Regions from separate parts of the Roseburia sp. AF42-8 genome, predicted to be linked through region 2. Evidence: predicted binding sites of a transcription regulator. Region 2 holds the regulator's gene; the other holds the start of a gene.
The links. The regulator NrdR, encoded in region 2, represses ribonucleotide reductase genes. The targets are predictions, from matches to a motif close to CACAANATNTTGTG.
Positions count from the first base shown of each region.

Region 1: a site for NrdR is predicted at 3,032-3,045, ahead of nrdD (anaerobic ribonucleoside-triphosphate reductase). Genes of this name have one in related genera too.

Region 1 is NZ_QTVB01000010.1:85,123-92,475, forward strand. It holds gene DW059_RS06385 (enhanced serine sensitivity protein SseB) at 1-125, opposite strand, end outside; gene nrdG (anaerobic ribonucleoside-triphosphate reductase activating protein) at 237-755, opposite strand; gene nrdD (anaerobic ribonucleoside-triphosphate reductase) at 774-2,936, opposite strand; gene DW059_RS06400 (iron-containing alcohol dehydrogenase) at 3,370-4,587, opposite strand; gene DW059_RS06405 (LCP family protein) at 4,719-5,861, opposite strand; gene DW059_RS06410 (hypothetical protein) at 6,026-6,577, opposite strand; gene DW059_RS06415 (RNA polymerase sigma factor) at 6,679-7,350, opposite strand.
Region 2 is NZ_QTVB01000038.1:12,034-19,386, forward strand. It holds partial or broken gene DW059_RS12460 (DUF4364 family protein) at 1-355, shown strand, start outside; gene DW059_RS12465 (flavin reductase family protein) at 485-1,084, opposite strand; gene DW059_RS12470 (putative manganese-dependent inorganic diphosphatase) at 1,167-2,819, opposite strand; gene DW059_RS12475 (hypothetical protein) at 2,844-3,638, opposite strand; partial or broken gene trmD (tRNA (guanosine(37)-N1)-methyltransferase TrmD) at 3,692-4,437, opposite strand; gene rimM (ribosome maturation factor RimM) at 4,446-4,991, opposite strand; gene DW059_RS12490 (hypothetical protein) at 5,153-5,560, opposite strand; gene nrdR (transcriptional regulator NrdR) at 5,654-6,106, opposite strand; gene DW059_RS12500 (YlmC/YmxH family sporulation protein) at 6,271-6,522, opposite strand; gene ychF (redox-regulated ATPase YchF) at 6,583-7,353, opposite strand, start outside.

The sequences.
Region 1 (7,353 bases), on a different contig from region 2:
GCAGAACGAATCAGAAATTCCAGTTCCTCTAAAGTAAGCTTTGCAAGTTCCTGTTCATCCGGCATTTCATAATTCAAAAGATGGGTCTCTAATAATTCTTCTTTACGCTCTTTACTAATTTCCATGTTCTTCTCCTATATCTTTCCTTAAAACAATCACGTTATTTCTATTTTAATATAAAAATGCCATAAAGTAAAATAGAATCCTTCCGGATTCTACTTTATCTTTCACGCAGTTTACATCAGTTCTTCAATGACTCCTGTTTCATTGTATTTTCTGCAGTCAATGACACGCTGATTGGAAGAACCTTTGAATTTTAATGTAATATCATATAGCTCTGCCACATAAGGGCCATCCACCAGCACATCGATTAAGGATAATAATTCTTTCGTATCCTCGGTATATCTTCTTCCCTCCGGTACCAAATCCTTATCCAGTACATATCCGGTATATGCCCATATGTCTTTTTCCGGATGTTCCGTCCGCACCCGCTTGATAAATGGAAGCAGTGCATGCTGGTTTTCCGGTTCAAAAGGGTCTCCTCCCAAAAGAGTCAGTCCCTTGATATAGGGAGATTCCAAAGATGCAAGAATTTCATCTTCTACTTCTTTTGTAAATTCCTCTCCATTTTTAAAGTCCCATGTTTCCGGCTGAAAACACTCTTTACAGTGGTTCCGGCAGCCGGATACAAACAGCACCGTTCTTACACCGGTGCCGTTCGCAATATCATTATATTTAATCGCTGAATAATGCATTTTCTTTTCACTTTCTTTTTATAAGTGAAGTACACGCTCCTTGATTTCCTGGGTTCTTCCCTGATTCCAGAACTGGGAACCAATATAACCACAGGTACGTCTTGCCACGTTCATCTTATCCTGGTCACGGTTGTGGCAATGCGGGCACTCCCATACTAATTTTCCATCATCATCTTTTACAATCTGAATCTCACCATCATAGCCACATACCTGGCAGTAATCGCTCTTGGTATTTAACTCTGCATACATGATATTCTCATAGATGAATTTCATTACAGATAAAACAGCATCCAGATTATCCTGCATGTTCGGAACTTCCACATAGCTGATTGCTCCACCCGGTGAAAGTGCCTGGAACTGGGATTCGAATTTCAGCTTGGTAAATGCATCAATGTTTTCGGTTACATGCACATGATAACTGTTGGTAATGTAATTCTTATCGGTAACACCCGGAATAACTCCGAAACGTTTCTGTAAACATTTTGCAAATTTATAGGTGGTAGACTCAAGCGGTGTCCCATATACGGAGAAATCAATATTTTCTTTCTCTTTCCACTCCTTGCAGGCATCATTTAACCGCTGCATTACCTTTAAGGCAAATGGTGTTGCTGCCGGGTCGGTATGTGGTTTTCCAGTCATATATCTGGTACATTCGCAAAGTCCTGCATAACCCAGTGAAATAGTAGAATATCCACCATATAAAAGCTTGTCTATGGTCTCGCCTTTTTTCAGACGGGCAAGTGCTCCGTACTGCCAGAGAATCGGTGCCACATCAGAAGGTGTCCCCTTCAGGCGGTTATGACGCGCCATCAATGCACGGTAGCAAAGGTCCAAACGCTCATCAAATAGCTTCCAGAATTTTTCAAAATCTCCGCCGGAAGAGCATGCCAGATCTACCAGATTCAAGGTTACCACGCCTTGATTGAAACGACCGTAGAACTTCGGCTTGCCAGCTTCATCATGATATACGGTAAGGAAGGAACGGCAGCCCATACAGGTATAGCAGTTGCCATCTTTTAATTCCTTCATTTTCTTCTCAGAAATATAATCCGGAACCATACGCTTTGCAGTACATTTTGCTGCTTTCTTAGTCAGATAATAGTATTCCGAATCCTCATGGATATTATCCTCTTCCAATACATAAATCAACTTTGGAAATGCTGGTGTAATCCATACGCCATCCTCATTCTTAACACCCTGATAACGCTGGTCCAGCACTTCCTCTATAATCATGGCAAGGTCTTTTTTCTCCTGCTCATTCTTTGCTTCGTTCAGATACATGAACACGGTTACGAATGGGGACTGTCCGTTGGTAGTCATCAGGGTTACTACCTGATACTGGATAACCTGTACGCCCCGCTCGATTTCTGCATGAAGTCTTCTTTCCACAATGCTGTTAATCTTCTCTTCGCTCAGCTCCACATCGCTCTCTTTTAATGTCTGCACCAGCTCTGCATGAATTTTCTCACGGCTGATCTGGACAAATGGTACTAAATGTGCCAGTGAAATACTCTGTCCGCCATACTGGGAGCTTGCCACCTGAGCAATAATCTGGGTTGCAATATTACACGCTGTAGAGAAAGAATGTGGCTTGTCAATTCTGGTTCCGCTGATAACGGTTCCGTTCTGTAACATGTCCTCTAAATTTACCAGATCACAGTTATGCATATGCTGTGCAAAATAATCTGCATCATGGAAATGGATAATTCCCTGTTCATGTGCCTCTACAATATCCTCCGGGAGAAGGAATCTTCTGGTAATATCCTTACTCACCTCACCAGCCATATAGTCACGCTGCACGCTGTTTACGGTTGAATCCTTATTGGAATTCTCCTGTTTTACTTCTTCATTATTACATTCAATCAGACTTAAAATCTGTTCATCCGTAGAGTTGGACTTACGTACCAGGGCACGTTTATAGCGGTAAGTAATGTATTTCCGGGCAACAGAAAAAGCCCTCTTGTCCATTAACTGATCCTCCACTAAGTCCTGAATATCTTCTACATTCAGGGCATGGTTGGCATCCTTACAGGAATCCTCTATATATTGTGCAATCTCCTTAATCTGGTCTGCAGTCAATCGTTCCGCTTCCACCACCTCATGGTTCGCTTTATTGATTGCAATAATAATTTTTGAAATGTCAAAAACAGCCTCTGCGCCGCTTCTTTTAATGATTTTCATTGAAATCCTCTCCCATAAAAAATAGTCTATTCGCATAAAATCGACACAAAACTGTACTAGATTTTGTGTCGAATCTCTTCAACGCATATACAGTATACCATATCTTGTGTTTTACGCAAGGGGAATATACAAGATTCGTGAATTTTTTTCAGAAAAATTTTTTTAGAATTTAACGCTTTTTTCATAATCTGGACAATTATTTTTCACAAAATCCGGGTATACTACAAATATCAATAGAGAACAGGTTCATCCCCCAATGTCTTGTCTCTCTATTTGATAAAACTTTTTTCATAAATTTTCATAACTCCCCTTTGTACCCCCGCAGTGCTGTGGGGGTATTACCTTTGTAAAACCATTTTTCAGACTGTAAAAACCCCGTCTCAAATATCAATGCGATATCGAAACGGGGCTTACTTCATTTTTAATCTATTTTTTAGAAATCTACTTCTGTGTCATAGTAACAGCATTTCAGCAGTTTTTCCATTTCTTCCTGACTTGGCTGTCTTGGGTTGGAGCCGGTGCAGGCATCCAAAATTGCATTGGCTGCAATCTCAGGCAGTCTCTCTAAGAATACTTCTTCCGGTACAAAGCCCTGCTCAGCCGGATAGCTGTCCGGTCCGTAGTTCTTAATACAGTGCGGAATATTCAAGTCATCATTCATCTTACGCAGGTACTGGATTAAAAGTGCGACTTTCTCGTCCAGTGTCTCTCCGCCAAGCTTCATAAAATCTGCAATCACGCCATAACGTTTCTTTGCAGTCTCATCCTTTGCATTAAATGCAATAACCTTCGGCAGATACATGGCATTAGCTGCGCCATGAATAATATGTGCACCGTAGTCGGCAAATGCGGCACCGGTCTTATGTGCCATAGAATGTACGATTCCAAGCAGTGCATTGGAAAATGCCATTCCAGCCAGACACTGGGCATTGTGCATGGCATCACGTTTTGCCATATCTCCGTTATAGGAATCAATCAGATCATGCTGAATCATTTCGATAGCATGGAGTGCCAGCGGGTCTGTATAATCACTGTTGGCAGTTGAAACATATGCTTCAATTGCATGCGTCATCGCATCCATTCCGGTATGGGCTACCAGCTTCTGCGGCATGGTCTCTGCCAGTTCCGGGTCAACGATTGCTACGTCCGGTGTAATCTCAAAATCCGCAATCGGATATTTGATTCCCTTCTCATAATCCGTAATAATGGAAAATGCAGTTACTTCTGTTGCAGTTCCTGAGGTAGAAGAAATTGCACAAAAATGTGCTTTCTTTCTTAATTTCGGAATTCCAAATACCTTACACATGTCTTCAAAGGTAATATCCGGATATTCATATTTAATCCACATTGCTTTTGCAGCATCAATTGGTGAACCACCACCGATTGCTACAATCCAGTCCGGTTTGAACTTCTCCATAGCGGCAGCACCCTTCATCACGGTCTCAACAGATGGATCCGGTTCAATTCCTTCAAACAGTTCCACTTCCATACCTGCTTCTTTCAGATATGCCTCTGCTTTATCCAGGAAACCAAACCGTTTCATGGAGCCTCCACCAACACAGATCATTGCGCGCTTTCCTTCGAAGTTCTTCAGTGCCTCCAATGCACCTTTGCCGTGGTATAAATCTCTTGGTAATGTAAATCTCTGCATTCGTAATACCTCCTTGATAATCATTGTATATTTACTGATATATTTTTATCATAACACAATAATATACAAAAGGTAACTGGATTTTTCTTATTTTTTGTGAAATTTTTATAAAATTTGGTTATATTTTCCTCTTACTTTGTTGTTTCAGCAGCAGCCGCATCCTGCACCAGCGGATTCGTATCCCGGGTAGTATCTGCCGCCGTCTTTCCTGTCCTGTTGCTTACTGCCTTGCTGATTTCTTTCACCTTATCTGTCGTTTCATAATCCTCTACATCAAATAAATAGCGGTGCAGCAAATCTACATTAGTCTCCAAATCCGTTGGTACAACTACTGCTCCGATGGATTTTTCCATCATCTTGGTGTCTAACTGGAATGGCCAGCCCTGGGTATCTGCAAGCTCATACTCTTTGACATGGGCTGCAAGTCCCAATATCTCTGTGGTAGAAAGGCTGGTAGAAATGTCCGGAAACAGCTTGTCTACCAAATCATTTAAAGTAAGGATGTCTGCCTGCTTTGCTTTTTCTACAATCTTTCCTACTACAATACGCTGGCGCTCGGTCCGACGGAAATCGTCTCCGCCGCTCATTCGGTCGCGGCAATAGGCAAGTGCCTGTATTCCATTGACCTGCTGCACGCCCGGTCCGGAAACCGGCTTGCCATGGGTTCCCATGACTTCATTCATTTCATCAATCCAGATATGCATATTGCTGGCTTCTTCCTTGGTAATATCCAACTCTATTCCACCTAATGCATCCACAACTTCCATTACCGCATTGAAGTCTACGGATACATATTCGGTAATATTCAAATCCAGATTCTTATTTAACGCCGCTACTGCACCGGTCGGTCCTCCCTTGGCATAAGCTGCATTCAGTTTCCGCAGGCTGTCTTTATCATCTACTGCCAGAAAGGAATCCCGGTATACGGATACAAGCTTCACTTCCTTGGTATCATCATTGATACTGGCAATCATGATACAGTCGCTGTTTCCACTTTCATAATTTCCACTGCTCCGGTTGTCAATTCCAAAGATAGCTATATTGGTATAATTATCTAACACTTCCTGGGTCTCGCTGTCTATATTAATATTCAGCTTCTTCGCGTCTAAGGAACCGGTATTATTGATTTTATTCAGCTTACTCATTACATAAAATACTACCAGCAAAATGAGTATCACTAATACTTCTACAATAAAAAGTATCAGTTTTCTCTTTCTTCTCTGCTTTTTTCCAACCTTCTTTTTCGGACCTGTCTTCGCCTTCTGCTTTTCCATGCCCATAGTTCCTCCTTACTTTGATATACTTATACTCCTTAATCCGGACTGTTTTTCCGCAGCCTATTAATTCAAATATATCTTACTGGAATTGGTTGGTCAATGTCTCACAGACAACCTTAAGAATCAGTTCCATAAATTTAACGAAATCTTAAGTTTTCGTATTAATCAAAAGCAGAACTCTTTCCATTATACCAATGATCCCACATGGCATCATTTACCACAACATACTGTCCGTTATAAATTGCAATGGCATGGGTACCGCCATCCAGTGTAGAGCCAATGATAAGAAGCTCATCCTCATAACCATCTACATCATAGGTAACTTCTTTAATAATCTGTGTCATATCCCAGTCTGCATAAATCGTTCCCTTGACACCGTCAATCCAGCAGGTTGCCTTTACTGGCTCGTCCCAGAATTCAAAATAGTCTTTATCATTACGCACGGAACTTGGAAGCACAGATTCCGGAATATCAGCATATTTTTCACTTCCATTTTCATCCTCTGGTGCATCCGTTGTCTCTGTATCCTCACCCACGCCATCTATTGGCTGGTCTGCATTTACCGGAACTTCTTCTACTGCCGGAACATTTTCCTGTGCGGTCGTATTTTTATCATTTGATTTATTGTAGCTGATGACACCAACTGTCACTGCACTTGCTATAGATGCCGTTGCCACGATTCCAATTACCGCTTTTCCAGCTGCAGTTGACAAAAATGATATCTTTCTTGCTGTGCCTGCGGCTTTTACCGCTGTTGAGGCTGCAGTTTTTCCTGCACCATATGTACTCTTTGCTATACTTTTTCTACATTCACTTAATAAAAGCTGGGTGGATGCTCCGCCGCAGATACAACCATTTCCTTTTTCAACAGATACAGCAGTAACGGCATTGGTGCAATACTGTAAAGCTTGTATCCCTTCTTCTGCAGTTCCTCTGCCTTTGTCTTGATATTATTCCTGCCATAACGCAGTCTTGATTTCACTGTAGCTTCCGGGCAGCCCAGCTGTTCTGCAATTTCTTTTGTGGTAAGTCCCTCTAATTCAAAGGCAATTACCACCAGACGCTGCTCGTCAGACAATGCATCGATCAGCTCATGCACCAGCTGTCTGGTCTCTTCTTTCGTATATTCTAATTCCGGCTCATTTTCCCAGACGCTTACTGCCTGATCCATGATTTCTGCATCTTCTTCCTCACCACTTTCCATGCGTAAATCAAGCGGTGTATGATTGCGTTTTTCCAGTTCATTTTTTGCTGTATTTACCACAATCTGTGCTAACCAGGAATCAAACTTTTCCGGTTCTTTTAGTTTATCCAGATTTTTCCACGCCCGTATGTATGCTTCCTGCAAAACATCTTTTGCTGCCTCTTCATCTTTCACATATTTTAAAGCCAGATAATATTTATTATTTTTTGTTGTATCATAAAGAAATTCAAATCCCATCGAATCTCCATTACATGCTTTTTCAACTGCCTGTGTATATGTCATTTT
Region 2 (7,353 bases):
GCTTGTCCGTACGGAAAACACCCACAACAGTACACGGTATATCATTACTCCTGCCGGAAAAGAAACGCTGCATTTTTTTCATGACAAAATATCCCCTTCTATTGAAGAAGATATTGCTGCTTATTTTCAGGCAAATAAGCTTGCCATTAAAACAGAAAATGCATATCTATCCGATTATTACAAAACACCGGAACAGGAATACGGTGTGCGATGCCAGCTCCGGGAAAAAGGCCGTACCCGCCTTGATTTTACTTTAACTGTCCAGACAAAGGAACAGGCGGAAGCCATCTGCACCAACTGGCAGAATCAGGCAGATGATGTATTTGCCTGTCTGATGGATTTACTTTTAAAATAAATATCTAAAATAAATGTTATTCAAAAAGCGGAACAACGAGAAGATTTTTCTCTCTGTTCCGCTTTCTATAATTTCTTATATTTTCAGTTATTTTGTCCTTTTTATTTTATTCTTTTTTATTTTGCTCTTTTACTTCGCTTTCTTCTTTCTGCCATTCTTTGAAGGCTTCTGCTTCTTTACACTATAGCCAAAACTTCCCAATTTCTTACCCAGCAGAAAATATTCACCGTGGGAATAAGTCACCAGCCCGCTCTGATTCAGTTCGAATTTACCTTTTTCATTCATATAGGAATCATCAACGGTAACGCCTACTACATCTGCCAGAAACATATCATGGCTTCCAAGATGTAATATCTGGCTTACCTTGCAGGCAATATTTACCGGACTTTCTGCAATTCCCGGTGCCGATACCTGCGGAAGGTTCAGTGGTGTCAGATGCATGGCATCAAACTTGTCAACATCACGGCCGGATTTTACGCCACAATAATCCGTGGCACAGACCAGATCCTTCGTCACAAGATTTACAACAAATTCGCCGGTTTCCGCGATTATTCCATGGGAATATCGTTCCGGACGGACAGATATGGAAAGCATTGGCGGATTCGTACATACCGTTCCTGCCCACGCTACCGTAATAATATTCGGTTTTTCTGTCGGTCTCTGGCAGCTTACCATCACTGCTGGAACCGGATATAACATATTACCCGGCTTCCATGTTTCTTTCGCCATTTCAATTCTCCTGTATAAGTTGTTATCTTATTTCTGTCTCTGATATAGGCATTTATACCTGCTATCATCCTGCCGTAAGCATTTACGCTTGCTGCAATCCTGCCATTAATGCCGGAATCATCTGTTTCTTACGGGATACTACTCCCTTTAAGTAAAAGCTGCCTGATTCATCCGGCTCTCCAAAGCACTCCTTTAAAAGGCTGCCTGCCTGTGCTCCGGCATAGATTACTTCCGAATTCTCATCCAGAATGTCCGTCAGCATCACAAATACGGCATCCAGTTTCTGCTCTCCCAATGCAATTTCCAGATATGGCTGCAGCTTCTTCTTCGCCATGCCAAGCTGCACGTCACTCATGGCACTAAGCTGTGCTACACCAAAATCAAATTCATCGGTATGGAAGGTTTTAAAATCCTGATAAAACAGTTCTTCTGTTGTTTTTTTCTTAAAATCACTGCCGGCTTCAAACATCTTCTTGGCCAGCTCTTCAATATCTACTTCTGCAATCTTCGCCAGTGCTTCTGCTGCTGCCCGGTCCATCTGTGTACAGGTCGGTGAACGGAACATCAAGGTATCTGAAATAATTGCAGCCAAAAGAATTCCGGCTGTCTTTTTATCAATGGCTGCTCCCTTTTCCTGATACATCTGATAAATAATCGTTGAAGTACAGCCCAGTGGCTGGTTCCGGAAAAATACCGGAGCAATCGTCTCAAGGCTGCCCAGTCGGTGATGGTCAATAATTTCTAAGATTTCTGCATCTTCGATTCCATCTACTGCCTGGGATTTTTCATTATGGTCAACAAGGATCACCTGTTTTTTCTGTAAATTTAAAAGATTTCGTCTGGAAAACATACCGACATATTTTCCATTCTCATCCAGTACCGGAAAATCACGATGACGCACTTTAGACATAGTCTCTTTCACATCATCCACATAATCCTCTAATTCGAATGTAATCAGATGCTCCTTTTTCATAATATATTTAATTGGCATACTCTGATTAATCAAACGCGCCACGGTAAATGTGTCATATGGTGTGCTGATAAGCATACAGTCTTTCTCTTCTGCAAGCTGCACAATGGTCTTTGTAATCTTCGCTCCGGAACAGACAATCACACAGCTTGCATTCATTTCCAATGCACAGAACTGTGATTCATAACGGTCTCCTAAGATAACCATATCGTCATCTTCAATATACTGCTCCATCATATCCGGTGTGGTAGCCGCAACAACAACCTTACCTTTTATGAAGTAACCATGCTCATTTCCTGTTACAAGAGTTCCATTTAAAGTTTCAACAATATTCTTATACTGCGTCCGGGCAGTTGCAAGAATCCGGTTGTCCAATACATCCATATAGGATTTTGCAATATCACTGGTAACAACCATTCCCTGCAGATTGTTCTCATTGTCAGTAATCGGCAATGACACGACATCTAAATTCTTCATCAGCTCCCATGCCCGTTTAATGGAAATGTGACTGCTGACGCCCTCCGTTCTACGATATTCAATATCCTTAATCTGTGCACCGACATCTGTTACCAGTTCCGGTTCCGGTACATCAAAAAATTTTAGGACATACTTCGTCTCTTCGTTCATATGTCCTGCTCTTTTCGGTATAAAAATACCGTCCTCTGTTTGATTTTTTAAATCTGCATAGGCAATCGCCGCACAAATAGAATCTGTGTCCGGATTCTTATGTCCAATTACCCATGTCTTTCTCTTTCCCTGTGTCATATAATTCCTCGTTTTAACTACTGCTTAAAAATTAAATACTCCAAGAGAATATAGAATAAATGCCACCAATACTACAAAATTGATAACAGAAAACCAGGTTAAGCATTTTGCATAACCTTTTACGGTATTCAAGCTCTTCTCTAAAGTATCATTTTCCTCTAACTTAACGGTAAGCTCTTTAATTAAGTCCTGCATATTGCGGTAGCACTTTACATCTTCGGTATGTATTTTCTCAGCCAGTTCCAGTTTCATGCTGTCTAACTGCTGGGAAATTTCCTGTAAAGATGCCTGCATCTGTGCAGTTTGTTCTGCGGTTCTTCCGGTGGAATCACTTACGTCTGCTGCAATCTTTTCAGACAGTGCATTCAATTTTTCTTCTACACGGTTAATCATTTCTTCCATCTGACCGTGTACTCCGGTAAGAAGAACATCTGCTTCTGATTTACGTGCATTTAAAACATGCTGCAGTTCTTTTGCTTTTTCTTCTCTTTCATCTACGATATTCTGTAATTCCTGCACTTTGTCTTCTTTTGTAACAAGCAAAGCCTGAAGCTGTTTTGCTTTCTCACGGAATTCATCAATCTGCTTTAATAAGAAATCTTCCTTATCCATTCCTTTATCCACCTTACTGTTTGTCCTCTCTGACCTGTTATGCTGTTCGTTTTCTTTTAACGAAGGGGCTGCCTTTCTGGTCTCTGTATTTCTTATCTGTACCTTCTGTTGTGTCACCGGCTCTTTTCTGCTCCGGTCCGGCGTCCCATAACTCTTCGCATTTTTACGGTAAAACATCGTTTTCAGCACATCAAAAAAGCTTTTCACTACCGTCTTCCTCCTGCGGAATCTCTTCCATTCCTATTACTGCTAGACACATTCTAGCATTTACCCTGTGATTTGTCCAGCAAATGCTCAACCATTGCTTTCTCCTTTGCTGTCAAATCTGCATCTGCCAGCAAATCCGGTCTTCGTTCCATGGTTCTTTTAATGGATTGTTCTCTCCTCCATGCTTCTACCTTTGCATGTCTCCGGAAAGTAAAATAGCTGGAACTTTCTTTCCCATCCAGTCTTCCGGTCTGCTATACTGCGGATATTCCAATAAATTTCCTTCAAAGGATTCTGTGGTTCCGGATTCATCATTTGCCAATACGCCAGGCACCATACGGGATATCGAATCCACCATGACCATTGCCGGAAGTTCTCCTCCTGTCAGCACATAATCTCCAATCGACACATAATCCGTCACAATTTCTTCTAACACACGTTCATCGATGCCCTCATAATGCCCACAAAGCAATACCAGGTCTTCTTCCTTCGCATAATCCTTTGCCATTTCCTGCTGAAACGTATTGCCCTGAGGTGTAAGATATACTGTTCTTGGCTTTCTTCCAATCTTCTGTGCCACTGCCTGCCACGCATCATAAATCGGCTGTGCCTGCATTACCATCCCGGCTCCGCCACCATACGGATAATCATCTACTTTTTTATGACGGTCTAACGTATAATCCCGGATGTTAATTGTTTCTATATTTAAAAGTCCTTTGCCAACTGCTCTTCCGATGATACTGGTATTCAGTCCCCGTTCTACCATATCCGGAAATAATGTTAATATATGAAAATTCATTTTGCTACCTACTTCTTATTAATATCACGAAGCCCATTTAAAAGGTGTACCATAATGGTGCCTTCCTCTATATTGACATTTTTTACACAATCCTTAATTGCCGGAAGTAAAATATCATCTTCCCCATCTTTATGTAATACATAAATGTCATTTGCACCGGTCTGAAGTACATCCTTTACTTCACCTAAATCTTCTCCGTCATCTCCGACTGCCTTTAAGCCAATCAAATCAGCCACGAAATATTCATTCGGAGCCAGCTTTACAGCATTTTCCCTTGTTACATAAAGCCCTCTGCTCTTATACTTCTCTACATCATTTATATTATCAAATTCTTTGAATTTTAATATTACCAGATTTTTAAAGAAGCGCGCCTGTGTAACCTGAAGCTCCATCGGTTCTTTTCCAGTATCCAAAAATACCTGCTTCAGCTTTTTAAAACGCATGACATCATCTGTTGTCGGATATACCTTCACTTCGCCACGCACACCATGTGTATTGGTAAGTACACCTACCTGCAGCATTTCTTCCTTCCAGTCTTCCTGCACTTTCTTCATATCCTATCCTCTTTCTCTTATACTTCCGTTCTTCAGGCAAGCCTGAATTTAATTATACAAAAGAAGCATAACTGCCGCAAGTAAAAAAGGTAAGATTCTTAAGAATTCTTAGGAATCTTACCTTCTAACGGTCTCTTACTTTTTTATAATCAAAATTGCTCTTATAAATTAAAGTTTTCTACATTTCGCACTTTTGCAGTATCCGTTGCAGTAATCTGCCGGATTCCACTCTGTTCAATGTTCTCTCCCACAAAGAACTGATACTGCTGCAGTACCTGATCTTTGTGCATATCGGATAATGCCTTTTCAACATCCAGGCTATGTATATCACTTTCAGAACCTTTCATCTCGTAGGTACGATCCGGCTGGTACTGTGCTGCGTAATCTGCTGTCCCAAAATCCTGTTCTCTTCGTACCGGAGTCTCTAAGGCATCCTTCTGCTGCTGTTCAGATGCACCGGCATCTGCTGCCGTCTTAACAACCGGTGTATCTTCTACTGCATTCCGGATATTCTGTATGCTGTTGTAATCGTAAAATCCCGCATTGGGACGAATTCCTGAAATATTCATAACGATCACGTTCCTCACATCATAATTATCTGCTACTAATTTTATCGGATAAATTCAACCAAAATTAACCCTTTTCTCCATAAAGATTTTCTTTTATTTATCCAGCATTTTCTTTAACTCATTCATAAAGGTATTTACATCCTTAAATTCACGATATACAGATGCAAAACGAACATACGCCACTGCATCTAAATCTTTAATCTTATCCATCAGAATCTCACCAATTACAGTACTTGGGATTTCCTTTTCTTCCCGATTAAAAATCTCTGTCTCCACTTCATCAACCAGTCTGGTTATCTGCTCCACGGATACCGGTCTCTTATGGCAGGCACGAAGTACACCTGCTTCAATCTTGGAACGGTCATACTGCTCTCTGCAGTTATCCTTTTTTATTACAATCAATGGAATTGTCTCAACTTTTTCATAAGTTGTGAAACGTTTTCCACAATCGTCACATAATCTTCTCCGACGAATGGAGTTATTGTCATCTGCCGGTCTCGAATCAATTACTCTGGTATTTTCACTGCTGCAAAATGGGCACTTCATCTTTTTTCTCCTATTCTAAAAGCTACGCAAAACACGCTTTGTGAATTTTGCGTAAATAATACCGTTTTTCCATCACCAAACATTCATAAAGAACTGCTGATATCAGCTTTTACAAATATTGGTCGTACTATTTTTAGTATAACTTTCTCGTATTCTTATGTCAACTAACTTTTCACATCTTCTACACAGACATCTACCAGAATAATATCCGGTCCAATCCGCACAACACGTTTCCATGGAATAATATATTCGCATGCCGGACAAAAAATACAGAAAAATTTTCCCGGTGCAGCTACAACCAGTGCACAGATTCTTCCATTGCACTCATCCAGTTCCAAATCCACCACATTTCCCAGGCAGCAACAGTCTGCAATATTAATCACCTGCTTTTCACACAATTCACAATAGCGTATCATGTGCCTGCCCCACTGTGCCTTTTCTTCTATTTATACTATGCCGGATTTTTCAAAAGTTTCCTATACGTTGAAACGGAATAAAATAATATCGCCATCCTGAACAACGTAATCTTTTCCTTCCAGTCTTACCAGTCCCTTTTCTTTTGCCGCTGTCATGCTTCCACACTCAATCAGATGGTCATAGGATACTACCTCTGCACGGATAAATCCACGCTCAAAGTCGGTATGAATCTTTCCTGCCGCCTGCGGTGCCTTGGTTCCTTTGGTAATAGTCCATGCTCTTGTCTCATCTTCTCCCGATGTAAGGTAGCTGATAAGTCCTAACAATTTATAACTTGCTGCAATCAGTTTCTCAAGTCCGGATTCTTTTAATCCAAGGTCCTCTAAGAACATTGCTTTTTCATCATTATCTAATTCTGCAATTTCCTGTTCAATCTGTGCGCAGATAACAAATACTTCACTGTTTTCTGCGGCTGCCTGTTCTCTTACTCTTGCAACATGTGGATTGTTTGCGCCATCATCTGCAAGGTCATCCTCACTTACATTTGCTGCATAGATAACCGGTTTTGCAGTTAATAAATTATAAGATGCAAACCATGCCTGCTCGTCCTCATCATCACTCAACGGATAAGTCTTTGCCATCTTTCCTTCTTCCAGATGTGCCTTTAAGGATTTCAAAAGTGCCTCTTCTTTTGCAAGTGTCTTGTCCATTCTTGCCTGCTTGGTAACTTTTGCAATTCTTCTTTCCAAGATTTCAATATCAGAAAAGATAAGCTCTAAATTAATGGTCTCAATATCACGAACCGGGTCAATGCTTCCGTCTACATGGAC